Regions from separate parts of the uncultured Phascolarctobacterium sp. genome, predicted to be linked through region 1. Evidence: riboswitches for the same ligand, from Rfam matches in the RefSeq annotation. Region 1 holds a riboswitch; each other region holds the start of a gene.
What was found. A riboswitch is a leader RNA that binds a small molecule or an ion and turns the genes downstream of it on or off. The one in region 1 is predicted to bind cobalamin.
Positions count from the first base shown of each region.

Region 1 (5,208 bases):
AACTTAATCTAATACAACTAATTATAAAATACTGCCAATCAGATGAAAAGTCAATCAAATAATATAATAATATAAATAGCAACGATTATTGACTGATGACTGCAAACCGTTTATAATAATCTACATGTGCAAGCAGACAAAATATAGTAGTATATTTTAAGGAAACAGGCAACGATACAAATGCAGAACAATAAACAGATCAGTCCGGAAAATATCCTGCATATTACAAGCGGGGAAATAACTGCAAATCAGCTTAAAAAGCAACTCCCACAGGACGATATATTGCCTTTTAACGAAGCGATGTGCGAAGGTGAAACCTGCGCAGAAATATTTTCAGATGCATTTTATCGTTTAAGAGCTGCTGCCTATGAAGTTCCTTTACAGGAATATCTGCAGAAATCTCCAGGTAACTTTCTGCAAAGCTGCTTGAAGAATTATGATACTCTACATTTGTATTTTGACTATGATATGTTCTGCGCAGTAAATGTAATAACATTGCTTGCCTTTTTAGAACAGGCAGAATATCCGGGGCAGATAAAATTTCAGCTGTTGGAAGCCGATGGGACAGTTAAGGTCCTTGATACGTGGCCTGTGATTTTGGGAAATTATAAAAAATGCTATACCAAAGTCCTGCTTGACCGTCAGCGGTTTGTGACTGGCAATGAACTTTTGGACAAAGGGATAGCGCTGTATCTTGATTATAAGAAAAAGAATAATCGGATTACCAGGTATATCGCAGCTCATGGCTCAGCAGAACAAATGCAGCTGGTGCAGGAGCTGTTGCTGAAGTTTGCTGATTACGGCCTGACGGATATGGCGGCGGCTAAATTTATTGCGGCAGTTCGGGATAAAAAACGGTAATAATAAATTTATTATAAACAAAAATTAAGGAGTGTTGGAAACGATGAAAAAACAAATTATGACCTTTATTTTGACGATTGTCATGGCACTGGGCATTTGCGGCGCTGTATCAGCCGCCGAAGCCGGAAATATGGTAGGTTACGTTAATGTCCAGCAGGTATTTCAAAGCTATCCTGATATTAAAACTACCATGAGCGCTGTTGACCTGGAACGCCAAAAAGCGCAGCAGGAATTTGAAAGCAAGGCGGCCTCTTTAGATGACAGCGGTAAACAGGCCTTAGGCGAAAAACTGTCGCAGCAGGTAGCCAAACGCGAACAGGACCTGATGGGGCCGATCCAGAAAAAAGTTCAGAAAGCTATTGCCACAGTAGCCAAACGTGCCGGCATCAGCAGCGTAGTTGACAGCAGCGCAATGCTGTATGGCGGCAAAGACCTGACCAACGATGTAATTGCTGAAGTGCTGAAATAAAATACAGAATAATCTCAGACCCCGCGCAAGCTTGCTTGCGCGGGGTCTTTTTATGCAACAAAATAGTTGCTGAAAAAGAAAATTAAATAATAAATAAAAATAAAAGATTGCATTGTAAAATTGTTTATAGTATACTTGCAAAATAAATGTATATGGATATTATCAGGTGACACAGGTCTTAATAGAGAAGCTGGGTGTAAAACCCACACGATCCCGTCGCTGTAAAAGTGAGTTCATCCAAAATATGCCACTGGAATTTATCTGGGAAGGCTTGGATGAATGATGAACTTGAGTCAGAAGAACTGCCTGATAATTACTTTACTGCTGCGTGAGACAGTTAGGTAATGTTATCGGCTTCTTTTATTTTGAATCAAGCTGTTTAATGCCTTTTGCCTTAGCGCAGAAGGTATTTTTATTTTGGGTGATTGCAAGTAAAGGCAAATAATGTGCGGTCATAAAGAATGAGTACAGGAAATGTCTTTATTTCAATAATAAAAATGTAGTGAAAGGAAGTTGAGTATGTCAAAAAAGAATTTGAGTAAAAGTGTACTGATGGTAGCACTGATAACTGGCAATGTCATCTGGGGGGGTACTGCAGTACATGCTGAGGAACCAAATCAGGCCTTTACGCTTGACCCAATGATCGTAACTGCTCAAAGAACAGAAACCAGAGACCTGGATACACCGGCAACCACTAATATCATTACTGAACAAAATATCAAAGAAGCCGGCTATAAGAACGTTTTTGACGCTATCGAACATCAAGTAGGCCTAACAAGTACCGGTTACGGCGACGCCGGTCAGGATTTTGGTTTCAGTTCAGGCCGCACCGTTATCCGCGGCTACGACCGTGGCACCCTGATCATGGTAGACGGTATCCCCATGAACCTTAAAAACTATAACTCCTTAGACGGTATCCCCATAGATATGGTACAGCAAATAGAAATCATAAAAGGCGCCGCTGGAACCCTGTATGGCAGCGAAGCTATGGGCGGCGTAGTTAATATTATTACTAAAAAGCCAGGTGGCAAAACTCAGGTCAAAGTAAAAGGCACCGTCGGCAACTATTATAAAGATTACGGCGTTACCTATGCGGGTGAAAAACTTATCGTAACCGCATCTAAAGAATATTCCAACAAGCTTACCCACAGCAACGCTTATCCGGAAGGCTCGTCTACCGACTGGTGGGTAGGCAAAGGACAGAAAAACAGAGCCGGGATCTCCGCCGCACTGACAGATGAGATCGGTTTTACTTTCATCTATCAGGACGGCAATATTACCCGCGGCAGCAATAACGATGCCAAAAAAGTAGGCTCAGTCTATAAAAAATATAATTATCGTTATGACGACAAACGCATTACTACAGGACTGACCTACGATGGCAAATCTAACGGCATCAAAGCCATAGTAGGTTATAACTACCGCCGTACTGAAGGCTACGACTTTACCGCAGCCACACCAGGCCCTGTAAGCTCATCAGCCGATTTATCAAGCTATATCGGTGACGTACAAAAGACCTGGAAACTGGGAAAAAATACCCTTATAACCGGCTACAGCCTAAGACGCGAAAACTATGAAAACCTGGTTACCAAAGCCAATAAAGCCCACAGAACCAGTAACGCCATCTACCTTTCGTATAACAACGTGTTCAGCGATAAATTCAGTGCTACCCTGGGACTGCGCGGCGAAATAATCGACGACCCGGTAAAAAGCGAAAATATACTGAACCCGCAGTTCCAAACTCTGTATAAAATCAACGACAATACCTCGTGGTACATAAACATCGGCAAAGCTTTCCAAATGCCAACAGTAGATTCATACTATGGCAAAAAAGCCGCGGCCGGTACATTAAAGCCCGAAGAAGGCTGGACCTATGAAACAGGTATCAAAAAAATCTACGATAACAAAAGCATCAAGCTTGCAGTCTTCCATATGGATTTTGAAAATAAAATAGGCTGGAGCGATAAAGACCCCGGTACCGGTGAACAGTATGCCATAAACAAAGGCGATTTTAGAAATACCGGTATCGAAGCAGAATTTACCCATAATGTAAATGATAAATGGCGCTATTCTTTGGGAATTGGCTATGGCAACCCCGAAGTAAAAGATCCTTCCGCTGCCAACCCCAAATGGGTGCAGGATGACGGCAGGATAGATGTATCAGCTTCGGTTTTTTATTCTATCAGCAAGCTTACAAGCGGCCTTACATATAAATATTTAGGCGACAGGGAATATTACGGTGGGCATGACGTCCCGTCAAGAAACCGTTTGACCTGGAATACTTCGTATGATTTGACTAAGAATGACAACATAACCCTGACGATGAATAATTTGTTTGACAGGGATAACTATTCTAACAGATATGGTAACCTTGATTTACCATTTAACTGGAAAATAACCTATACCAGAACCTTTTAAAAAAAGCAGCAGGCAGCGCTTAGGCGCCGCCTGCTGCTTTTCGTCTAAGCACTTCTTCACTAAAATTTGCAACCCTGGTATATTTTCAGGACATAACAACACCTCCGGCTGTAGTTTCTATTCTACAACAGGAGGTGTTTTATTTCACTGTCCGTTTTTCGGGGTATAGTCCCCAAATACTCAGAGGTTTTTTACGGCTAAAAACAAGTATAAGCAAAATATAAAAAGTATACAATCATTGTACACCTTATCAAATATATTCTACCTGCAGACAAATCTGGGAAATTTCTTCTTTTGTAGTAGTAGCAGACCAATAATTCCTGATAGGAAATACAAAAATATCACTGCAAGGCTTCAAATGATTCAGTTCAAGGAAATTTTTAATTTTCAATTTGATGTCATCATCAATAAGCCCATAATGGCAATTACAATACAACGAAAGATATAAGCCGGATTTTTTACAGAGAATATCAGCAACAGCATCTATATTACAGTCGTCTATCTGTACAAAGATCCTGTATCTGGATAATTTGCCGCAGTCAAGAAATTCATTCTGGTCTAACGAAAAACCAATAACACAATCCTCTAAAAACTGGGAACGTAAATGCGGCAGCATATACTCTGCAATTTTTAAAATCCGTATTTTAGTGGGTTGGGTTAAAAAAATTTCCTTGCTTTGATAATATAACTGTTCAGGCTCTTCAGACAGCATTATCTGATCAAGGCGTATGTTTTCTATTTTATCCAAACGGGTCAGACGTTTTTCAAGCGCCGCTTCGTATTGCTGCAGCTGCTTTATTTTATATCGATATTCGCTTAATTTTTGACTGTAGATCTGTTTAAGGTCCTGAAGATTTTTATTATGCAGATACGCCATGATGTCTTGAAGCGGAATATCCAGTTTACGCATGGTTATAAGAATTTCTAAAGAAAAATACTGCGATAAAGAATAATAACGATAACCTTTGTCATCGACAAAGGTAGGCGAAAAAATATTATTTTTATCATAATAAAGAAGAATCTGCTTGGAAATGCCAGTTAATTTGGCAAGTTCCCCGGGCGTAAAATAATTTTTTGATATATTTTGCATAAAACCACCTTGACACTATAAGCATTATATACTTTATCATTAGATAAGTAATACAGTAACAAAAGCTAATTAAATAAATTATCAAAAAGAAAAAACGTGCATAATAGTGACTAATATGATTTTACTGTATTACACATTAAATGGCAAGGAGTTAGAGCTGATGATGAAGAAAAGTTTGAGTAAAAGTACACTGATGGTAGCATTGATAAGCGGGAGTGTCATCTGGGGGGGTACAGCATTTGCTGACAAACAACAAAACGAGATAGAACGCTTTGAACTGGACCCTGTGTTAGTTACTGCTACGCGCTATGAAACACGTGACCTTGAGATCCCTGCGGCAACGGAAATATTTGACCAGGAAAAAATTGAA
Region 1 covers NZ_CATWDQ010000007.1:57,790-62,997, forward strand. The annotation lists gene Q4G98_RS07090 (hypothetical protein) at 181-861, shown strand; gene Q4G98_RS07095 (OmpH family outer membrane protein) at 905-1,330, shown strand; cobalamin riboswitch at 1,478-1,655, shown strand; gene Q4G98_RS07100 (TonB-dependent siderophore receptor) at 1,850-3,748, shown strand; gene Q4G98_RS07105 (MerR family transcriptional regulator) at 3,999-4,838, opposite strand; gene Q4G98_RS07110 (TonB-dependent siderophore receptor) at 4,999-5,208, shown strand, end outside.

Region 2 (5,208 bases), on a different contig from region 1:
CCCATTATTGGTCATGACTTCAAAGGCTGCGACCTGCATAAAAGAGGTAACAAAGTCGGCACGTGCTTTATGCTGCGGGATCGGACCCATGTTGGCCAGGAAAATTTTAACATTTTCGCCGGTTTTAGCAACAAAGCTTTCTGTGCGCATGCGCAGTTCTTCATAGCGTTCAGTCCAGCGGTGCGGAGCGATAGCTTCCACTTTTTCGCCCTGAGCGCTGCCGGTAAGGGCTGCTGAGATCTCGCCCATCGTCGCGCCAGCCAGCAATGCTTTTTCAGCATCAGCGATCAAGGAACCCAGTTCACTGGCATCACGTTTGCCAAGATCGCTGAGTACAGCTTCAACATAAGCGTTATCACGTACTTTGACGTTGACTTCCAAATCAGTTTTACGTGCTTTCAGGATTCCAGCGAAATCTACTTCAGGCACTTCCAAAAGTTCTTCGGTCATGTTAGGATACATGTTATTGCCAACCGCACGGTCTTTTCTGGTGGCGAGGTTTTTGAAACGGTCTTCCAGAATCTCTTTGATCGCAGCCTGTACTTTACCGCTTTCAAGTGCTGCCAGCAAGCCGCCATGGCTTTCGATCTCCTGGAATTTAGCCCAGGTTTTTTCCGTAAATTCTTCGGTCAGGGGTTCGATATACCAGCTGCCGCCGGAAGGATCGATCGGCTGAATAAAGTTGAATTCATGCTGCTCCATGATCTGGATATTACGGGCAATACGGCGTGAGAACACGTCGCTGGGGCGGATGCAATGGTCAAAGGGTTTGACATACATGCCGTCCATACCGCCGACAACGGCGGAGAAGGATTGAGTAGCCGCACGCAGCAGGTTTACATAAGGATCGTATTTAGTCTGGCAGAAGGTGGAAGTGCTGACATAAAGATTGATCTTTTGTGCTTCTTCGTCACCGCCGCAGCTTTTAACGATTTGTGCCCAAACCATTTTCAGGCTGCGCAGTTTGGCGATCTCCATAAAGAAATTGGCGCCGATGCTGAAATGGAAACGCAGGTGGCGGCAGAAGGCGTTGATGTCGATGCCGCGGCGTTCCATAGCGCGCATATAGGTTACTGCTTCGTTCATGGCGTAGGCTACTTCCTGAATGTCGTTAGCGCCGCCGTTGTGATAAACATCGGTATTGACTACTACTGTTCTCAGCTGCGGAGCATTTTTTTCAGCCCAGGCAATGCTGTGTGCCATTTCGTCATAATATTCGTCCAATGGACGAACTAATGCGCCATCCAAAGCAAGTTCCCCAATAGGATCGGCGGTGATAGCGCCATGCAGTTTGGTAAGGGGCAGGCTTTTTTTATCGCAGGCAGCAGCAACAGCTGCCAAAAGAGCGATATTGGAAGCGCCGGCGTAAATGTCGATCTCAAATTTTTCCAGATCGACGCCGTCGAGCAGTTTTTCTACGTCTGCCGCGGTAGCCAGGGAAACGCCGATGTCGGCAACGTCTTTTTCTTCTGCTTTGTCAGGGTCGCAGCCTTTACGGGTCGCGGTGTCTAAAGCGACGCTGGCAGCGGTGGTTCCTTTCAAGAGTTCGTATTTGACCATTTCATTGGCTTCGGCAGGAGTTTTGCCATCACATTCCTGGGCTATCGTCCAGACTTTATGGATGTACCCGCCGGCATTGGCACCACGCAGGTTGCTTTCCATACCGGGATAGGTTTTATTGTGGGTGATCTTTTCCTGATCCTCTAATCTGTAAATGGGATTCAGGGTGATGCCCTCATAAGTTTTGGTAAACATACTTTTTTCAAAAGAACCGCCTTTAAGAGCAGTAACTACTTCTTGCTTCCATTCCTCATAGGACGGCGGCGTAAATTCATCAAATGTCACTGGAGAAAAAGCTGTTTCTGAAGCTTCTTCCTTGTGAAGCTCTGCTGTAAGGTTTTTATCTTGTTCCATATACGGCATCCTTTCATTGATTATTTTCTGTGCCGGGGCAGTAAAACCATTCACCTCCTGTATTTTGCTTACTTACGTATCGCAGAGTGGTTCGAGTATCTCCTACCTAAACTGCATCTGTTAAGTGTCTCTTTTCCTAAAAAAATAAACCACCACTGTTTTTGTGATGGTTATTTTGCCGCGCACCCCTACGCAGGCAAAGGAAAAGAAGGTTCTTATACAAAAGAACTTGAGAATGGCAATAAACCTGACAGGGTGTTCCAGTCCTGTCACAAATAAATATATCCACTGATGGCTGACCTTAATCCCGAGGTCTAGCCATCACACTTCGACCTCAATGCGCGCGTAGGGCGCAGAAAAACAGAAAACCGTTTTCTTAAAATAATATTAAGAAAAACGGTCAGAAATTCATAGCAAAAGATTCGCACTTCGTATTTACCCAAAATACGAACTCTGCAGCATCTCCTCCCCGTCTCTCGCAGGTCAATCAGCGATGGTGGCTAAGGCAGTTCTTCTGACTCCGATTCACAGCTTCCTTCACCTTCCCAGTATTGCTACCAGTGGTATCTGAAGTTCGCTCCTCGTTACAGCGGCGGGACCGCGTCGGGATTACACCGACTTCTCTATTAAGCTCCGTAGAGCACCTTTAGCTTCCAATATTCATTTGATGTCTTAATTATATTTATTACTATTTCTTTTGTCAAGCCTTTTGGTAGATTTTTTTATCTATCATCTGCCATAAATAGTAAGGCCTCATACCCTGCTGCAATATACTGCAGGGTATGAGGCCGCTTTTATCCAGTTATTTTATTTTTAAAATACAGGTTAATGCCTAAGGGAACACAGATATTTAAAAACAGCAGCCGCACCAGCTGATAGGTGAGAATGATCGAAACATCTTCGCCCATACTCATGCCTGCCAGGCACATTTCCGCAATGCCGCCCGGAGCCATGGCCAGGAAGGCCGTGATCAGCGAAAAGCCATAACGATCCGACAGGGACCAGGCCACAACGACACTGACACCGATCATCAAAACAATGCCGCAAAAAATATACGGCATCAATTCTCTGGTGGCAGAAAGTTTTTTGGGCTCCAACATAACGCCCATATACAGGCCGATACTGACCTGTGCCGCCATCATCAGCAGATCAGGCACAGGCTGCAGGCTGCCCAAAAAGTACGAGCCGGCCGCGGTCGCCAGGATCGGTCCCAGCAAACGCGGGGTCGGTACATTGAACTTTGTGGCGAGAAAAGCGCCTAAAAAAGACAGCGGCAGCATGATCAGCCAATTGATTCCGCCAGTGGCCGCTACAGTGACGCCGCCCTGGATCACCTGGGCCCCCAGCCCATGGATCACCAGAAATGGCACGGCTACGATGACGCCTACCAGACGCAGGGTCTGCATGACGACAACGACATTGGCGTCGGCCCGCGGGTCGTCTTCTGACATCAGCATCATCTGCGTCAGTCCGCCAGGCATGATGCCCATGACGCAGCTGATCAGGTTGGCAGACGTATGCCGGGCAGTCCACCAGGCTATGACAACCGCAACGGCGACGGCGATCAGCGTAGCTTCCAGCACGCCGAAGGTCTGATGGGTCATTTTATCCCAGGTGTCAGCCGTAAAGTTACGGCCGATACCATAGCCGGCAACAAGCAGAGCCACTTCGCGCCAGTTTTTGGGCCAGGTGACAGACGAGCCTGCTACTTTACAGGCTACTGCTGCAAAAATACCGCCTAAAAGGTAGGGTATCGGCAGTTCCATTTTTAAAAACAGTGTTCCCAAACAAGCTGCCATGATAAACAGCAGCAAACGATTCAGCATATTTACCTCACTCAGTAATGGCCTTCCAATGCTGTCATGATGCGGTTGATGAGTTCACTGCGCATCGTGCTTTGCGTTACAGAATAGGTCATGATACGGCTGTCGTCCAGCCCCAGCTCGCGCTTGAACAGGGCTTTTTGCGCCATGGCCGCATTTTTCGACAATTTATCAGCTTTAGTCAGGATAACCTGTACCTGCAGACCGCAGTCCAACAGCCAGTGATAGCTTTCGATGTCGCTGTCCAAAGGCTTATGCCTGATATCGATCAGCTGGCAGACGAGGCCCAGATTATCAGACCCCGAAAGATATTTACTGATGAAACCGGACCACTTGTCTTTGTTGGTTTTGGCTGTTTTGGCAAAACCGTACCCGGGCAGATCCACTAAATAAAAATCAGCCCGTTCTTCCTGCCCTTCGGCGGTACGTTTAGCCTGCAGGCCATAGAAGTTTATCGTCTGGGTCTTGCCCGGGGTCGAGCTTACCCGAGCCAGACCGTTGCGCCGGCACAGGGAATTGATCAGTGAAGATTTACCAACGTTGGAGCGGCCTATGAAGGCAGCTTCTATCAAAGGCGGGGTTGGGTATTGATCTGCCCGAACGGCAGAAGTAATATATTGGGCATGGATAATATCCCAGATTCCTTTATTCATCTTATTCCTCCAAAGCTAACTGCAGCACCTGGTCCATATGATTGACAGGAATGAATTTTATGGCCGCCCGCACGTTAGCAGGCAGTTCTTCCAGATCCTGCATGTTCTGTTCCGGCAGCAGAATAGTTTTGACGCCGTAGCGGTGCGCCGCCAGCATTTTTTCTTTGATACCGCCTACCGGCAGTACCTTGCCCGACAGTGTGATCTCGCCCGTCATGGCAAGACCGGCTTTGACGCAGCGTTTGGTCAGCGCCGAGACCATAGCCGTTACCATAGTGATGCCGGCCGAAGGGCCGTCTTTGGGGATAGCGCCTTCCGGCAAATGGATATGGATGTCGGTGGTTTCATAAAATTTTTCGTCCAGCTGCAATTCTTTAGCACGGGAACGGATATAGGTATAACCGGCCTGAGCAGATTCTTTCATCACGTCGCCCAGCTGGCCCGTAAGCACCAGCCCGCCTTTGCCATTGGTAGCCAGCACTTCCACTTTCAGCAGTTCGCCGCCGACGCTGGTCCAGGCCAGGCCTGTGCAGATGCCGATCTCGGCCCGGGCTGTCAGATCGCTTTCCAGAAAAATAACAGGGCCCAGGTATTTAGTCAGATTTTTTTCGGTAACTTTAGCGCTTTTTACCTGTTTGGTGACAATGCGATGCGCTGTTTTGCGGCAAATAGCGGCGATCTTGCGTTCCAGATTACGCACACCGGCCTCGCGGGTATATTCGCGGATAACGTGACGCAGCGCGGTTTCCGTAATATTCAGGGTCTTCGCTGTCAGGCCATGAGCCTGACGTTCCTTCGGCAATAAATGCAGTTCGCCG
Region 2 covers NZ_CATWDQ010000002.1:202,552-207,759, reverse strand. The annotation lists gene Q4G98_RS02595 (methylmalonyl-CoA mutase family protein) at 1-1,914, opposite strand, end outside; cobalamin riboswitch at 2,401-2,577, opposite strand; gene Q4G98_RS02590 (AbrB family transcriptional regulator) at 2,709-3,740, opposite strand; gene yihA (ribosome biogenesis GTP-binding protein YihA/YsxC) at 3,752-4,390, opposite strand; gene lon (endopeptidase La) at 4,392-5,208, opposite strand, start outside.
Region 2: it holds a riboswitch for cobalamin, as region 1 does, so the genes downstream of both, Q4G98_RS02595 (methylmalonyl-CoA mutase family protein) here and Q4G98_RS07100 (TonB-dependent siderophore receptor) in region 1, are expected to answer to the same signal.

Region 3 (5,208 bases), on a different contig from region 1:
GGAGTGTGAGGCGTAAACTGATAATTTATCAGTTGGCTTATACATAATGCCGTAAGTGGGGCTGGTATCATTGGATTTCACGCTGTCTTTACCGTAGGATTGGGTGTCTGTATGGTGGCCGTGCAGACCTAACAAAACAGTAGCTTTGCCAAACTCGATATTATCTGCCAAAGTCCAGCCCCAGTAGTTTGTTCTGTTGCTGCGGTAGAATCCGTTATGATTGATATTGAGATTGGGGATTTTGCCGTCGTAACGTCCTTCATAAATATTGCCGGCATTGGGCGTATCTACCATATTAGGGCCGCCGTTAGAATATTGGCTGTATCCGTATTTCCACATTCTGTCAACAGTACCGGCCAGGTTGTGAGTTACTGTACCTGTCGTAATTTTGCCTTTGATGCCTGTTTGCAGATAATATGAATCCATTGGAAAACCGCCGTCCCGATCAGAATGTGCGGTGAAGGTGCCATCGTTACTTGTGATAATATAGGGGTCTACGGCACGCCAGGTTATGTTTTTGTATAGATCATAACGGCTGTAACCACCGTTGAAGAATGCGACAACGTCTTTACCGATTTTTTGTTCATGGTTCAGAGTCACCATCCAGGTATCCAAAGCAGCTTCCTGACCGTCATAACCATAATTAAGAGTGTTTTTAGGAGCAGACGGCATTGCTGTTACATTGGGGCCTAGTTGAAATGCTCCGCGCGGATTTTTGATTTTTGATTGACGATAACCGGCAAATAAATTAGAAGTGCTGTTTTCGTCGCGGTGGTCTAAGTTGATGAAAATATCGCGGTTGGTGAGTTCTTCGTTATCGACACTTGTTTTGCCGCTGATGTTTTCGGCATTGATGCGTAGTCCCCAGGATTTGTTTTTACCGAAGCGTTGGCCGATATCTATGATTTGACCGTAGGTACTTTTGCCTGAAAAAATTTGTGTGATCCGGTTTATGGGTTTATCCGTAGCTTTTTTGGAAACCATATTGACCATACCGCCAGCAGATTCATTCAGTGTAGTACCTTCGATACCCATATTGGGTCCGGCATTGACTTCTATCCTTTCGGCAAAATTGGTTGGTATTGTAGATTGTGTAAACATACCGGGAACACCGTTGACGTATAAGGCATAACCAGTGGTGTGGATGCCGCGGATAGAAAAGTCGTTATATAAGCCATAGCTGCTGCTGCGCACAGATGGAGTATTGATTAAAACACTTGTTAAGGGAGCGGTAGGATCGTTGAATTGTTCGATTGTTTTGTTAGAAAAACTGGTTTTGCTAAAGGGAATATCCATAATGCTGCCTTTACCCAAAATACCGTTACTGCTGATCGAGGTAATATATCCCCCCGGCAGGGCGTCCCTGTCGGCTTCGACGATGACTTCGTCCAGATCGTGCGTCATGGTTTCCTCAGCGGCGGCAGGCAGTACGAAGCCGACGCTGGCAACGGCGCACAATACCGCCATTGCTAAAAATTTCTTGTTTCCATTCATCAAATAAACACTTCCTATAAATTTATTTTCTAAATCCTTCGACCGAGCTGTCCGAGTTTCGCGTGCCGAAAAATTTAAAAGCAAAAGAAAAAACGCTTTTCTGCGCACAAAGGCAGAAAAGCGTAAAAAAGCTTCTAACGCTCTGCCTGTCGTTCGCAGGAGGGTGTGGACGGATGATCAGGCAGTTCTTCTGGCTCTGCGTCATCGCTTACCTCGCCTTCCCGGTTTCCCAGTGACGTTATGAGGCTTGCTCGGCATTACAGCGGCGGGACCGCATCGGCTTTAAACCGATTTCTCTGTTAGGCAATGCTGCACCTGATCATGAATATTCGATTGGCAAATAAAATACCTTGAAAAGATAAAAAAATTAACTTTTGCTTTGTATTATAGCACTTTGCCCCCCCCCCGCAAGCAAAAGTTTTCCACAGGTGTATAACTTGAAAAAAATAACAGTTAAAGGGCAAAAAAATACAGCGCCCGGCAAAAGCCGGACGCTGTGGTGAAAATAAAGTTATCAAGCAGTATTGATTTACAGAAAATATCGCTGTTTGAGGATCGTTAAAGAAGCAGTTCGGCAAAGTCCTGCGGCTTGGCAGCGATCTGGCTGACGCCGGCGGCAGTCAGTTCCCCGGGGGAGCTGTAGCCGTAGCCGGCGCCGATGATGGCGATGTCGTTTTGCTGTGCGCCGATGGCGTCGTGTTCGCGGTCGCCCAGCATAACGGCTGCGGTTTTAGCGTCGCTTTCGATGTGCAGGCGCTGCAGCACTTCGCCGATAACGTCGGCTTTGGTCGGCAGTTCGCCGTTGAAGCCGGGGCCGGCAACAGTCGTAAAATAGGGGGCAAGTTTGTAGTGTTCTAAAATTTTTTCGGCGTAAAGCTGCGGCTTGCTGGTGGCAACGGCGAGGATCTTGCCTGCCTGGCGCAGGGTCTGCAGCAGCTGGGGGATACCGTCGTAGACAGAGTTTTCAAACATGCCGACGCGGGCGAAGCGCTCGCGGTAATATTCAAGGGCGGCGTGGGCTTCGCCTTCGCTCATGCCGCAGAAATTCTGGAAGGATTCGGTGAGCGGCGGGCCGATAAAGGGCAGCAGTTCGTGGTCGGGATAGCTGCCTTTGCCGCTTTTTTCCAAGGCGTACTGGACGCAGCGGATGATGCCGGGGGCAGAGTCGGTGAGGGTGCCGTCGAGGTCGAAAAGGATATATTTATACATTGTTTGCTCCTTGATTTGATAATATTCAGGTCTGTGTTGTTGTTGAGGCTGGCGTGTGATCCGGCAGCGCAGGTGTTTTTCCTGGTCGGCTGCGGGTCAGGTCATGGAGGATGCGTTCGTGGTAATAAAACCCTTGCGTTTATCCCTGCGCCGACATCGTCCTAACACCAGCACTGCTGTTGAAGCTGACCTGTGATCCGGCAGCGCAGGTGTTTTTCCTGGTCGGCTGCGGGTCAGGTCATGGAGGATGCGTTCGTGGTAATAAAACCCTTGCGTTTATCCCTGCGCCGACATCGTCCTAACACCAGCACTGCTGTTGAAGCTGACCTGTGATCCGGCAGCGCAGGTGTTTTTCCTGGTCGGCTGCGGGTCAGGTCATGGAGGATGCGTTCGTGGTAATAAAACCCTTGCGTTTATCCCTGCACCGACATCGTCCCAACACCAGCACTGCTGTTGAGGTTGGCGTGTGTCCCAGCAGCGCATTGTGTTTACATTATACCGCAAGGGTATATGTTCTCACTAGGCTCGAAAATACCTCGCCAAGTGTTCACATTATAACACAAATAAGCTGCGGTGCAAAACAGCGGCAGTTATTGCTTAACGGCCGACGGCAGCAGTGCTATAATGAAAAGAGAAATTTTATTGATGAGGGGTTTTAAAAATGACGGAAAAATTGTATGAACAGGATTCGATGTTAAAAAGCTGCCTGGCAACGGTGCAGAGCTGCGAGGCAACCAGTGGCGGTTATGCCGTCGTTTTGGACAGGACGGTCTTTTTCCCGGAGGGCGGCGGTCAGCTGAGCGACCGGGGCACTTTGGGCGGCGTGAAGATGACTTATGCCGCTGAGCGTGACGGCGAGGTGCTGCATTACTGCGAGCAGCCGTTGGCGGCTGGCACGCAGGTCGAGGCGGTGTTGGACTGGCAGGCCCGGCTGGACCATATGCAGCAGCATGCCGGCGAGCATATCCTTTCGCACGCGGTGTGGAAGCTGTTTGGCGCCAATAACATTGGTTTTCATATGGGTGAGCGGCTGGTGACTATCGATCTTGATAAAGAGCTGACGGCAGCCGAGCTGGCGCAGGCTGAAGATTATGCCAACAGACAGATCTGGGAGGATAAGCCGATCACGGTCAGTTATCTGCCGCATACCAGGCTGCCGGAGCTGGTAATGCGCAAGAAGAATGAGAAGCTGACCGGTACGCTGCGGATCGTTACTGTGGAGGGCGGCGATGTCTGCACCTGCTGCGGTACGCATCCTGCCCGCACAGGGATGATCGGGCTGATCAGGATCAACCGTTTCGATAAGCATAAGGACGGGATCAGGGTAGAATTTTTGTGCGGGCGCTGGGCTTTAGAGGACGCGCGGCAAAAAAACGACTACGTCTGGCAGGCAGGACGGCTGCTTTCCATGAAGCCGGAGGGCGTGCCGCAGGGGATAGGTAAATTGCAGGGCGAATTGGCGGCGCAGAGCGAGCGTTTGAAAGCGCAGACTGTTAAATTGTATGAATTCTTAGCGCCGCAGCTTTTAGAGCAGGCTGCTGTCGATGCAAGCGGCATCAAATATATCGCCGCGGCGCAGGAGGATTGCAGTGCCGCCGACGCCAAACTGCTGCTGAACAAACTGCTGGCAGGCGGGCGTACTGTGGCGGCGGTGGTATACAGCTCCGGCGAGCGCGTCAATTATGTTTTGGGCTGCGGTGAGCAGACGCAGGCCGATTGCCGTGATCTGTGCAGACAGGCAGGCGAGCTGTTCGGCGGCAAGGGTGGCGGATCGCAGAGCTTTGCCCAGGGCGGCGGGGCTTACAGCAGTGACTGGCGGCAGAAACTGCAGCGGCTGCAGCAAATATTACAGGGAGTGTGATATTTTATTTGTAAGAAGAAGTTTTTATTGTATAAAATGTAAAAAAATAATATAATAGAACATATAGAATTGTTATTGTTATGAATTTTACAGTTGCTTGTAATCTGCGACTAAAATAACCGCCAAAGGGGGCAGACAGGCTTGGAGAAGCAAAAAGATAAAATCCTGATAGTCGATGACGTAGAGCTTAACCGGGCGATACTGTGTGAACTTTTTGCCGGGGACTACGAAATATTGGAAGCAGATAACGGCAAAACGGCTGTAGAACTGATGCAGCAGTATCACGAAGAAATTGCGATCGTGCTGATGGATATCGTGATGCCGATCATGAACGGTCTGGAAGCGCTGGAGATCATGAACGCCAAAGGCCTGACCGAGAAAACTCCTATCTTCCTGATCACGGCCGAATCGTCCAATGACGCTATTTCCAAAGGCTTTCGCCTGGGCGTGGTCGACGTTGTTTTAAAACCGTTCAATCCTGATAATATCTGTCAGCGCGTCAATAATATCATTGAATTGTACCGTTACCGTTACAAGCTGGAGAATCTGGTCCAGGAGCAGATGAACAAGATCGAAAAGCAGAACGAGCAGCTGCGTAATTTTAACGTGGCCATGATCGATACGCTGAGTACGATCGTCGAATT
Region 3 covers NZ_CATWDQ010000003.1:3,697-8,904, forward strand. The annotation lists gene Q4G98_RS03445 (TonB-dependent siderophore receptor) at 1-1,494, opposite strand, end outside; cobalamin riboswitch at 1,657-1,828, opposite strand; gene Q4G98_RS03450 (HAD hydrolase-like protein) at 2,053-2,703, opposite strand; gene Q4G98_RS03455 (alanyl-tRNA editing protein) at 3,365-4,564, shown strand; gene Q4G98_RS03460 (diguanylate cyclase) at 4,706-5,208, shown strand, end outside.
Region 3: it holds a riboswitch for cobalamin, as region 1 does, so the genes downstream of both, Q4G98_RS03445 (TonB-dependent siderophore receptor) here and Q4G98_RS07100 (TonB-dependent siderophore receptor) in region 1, are expected to answer to the same signal.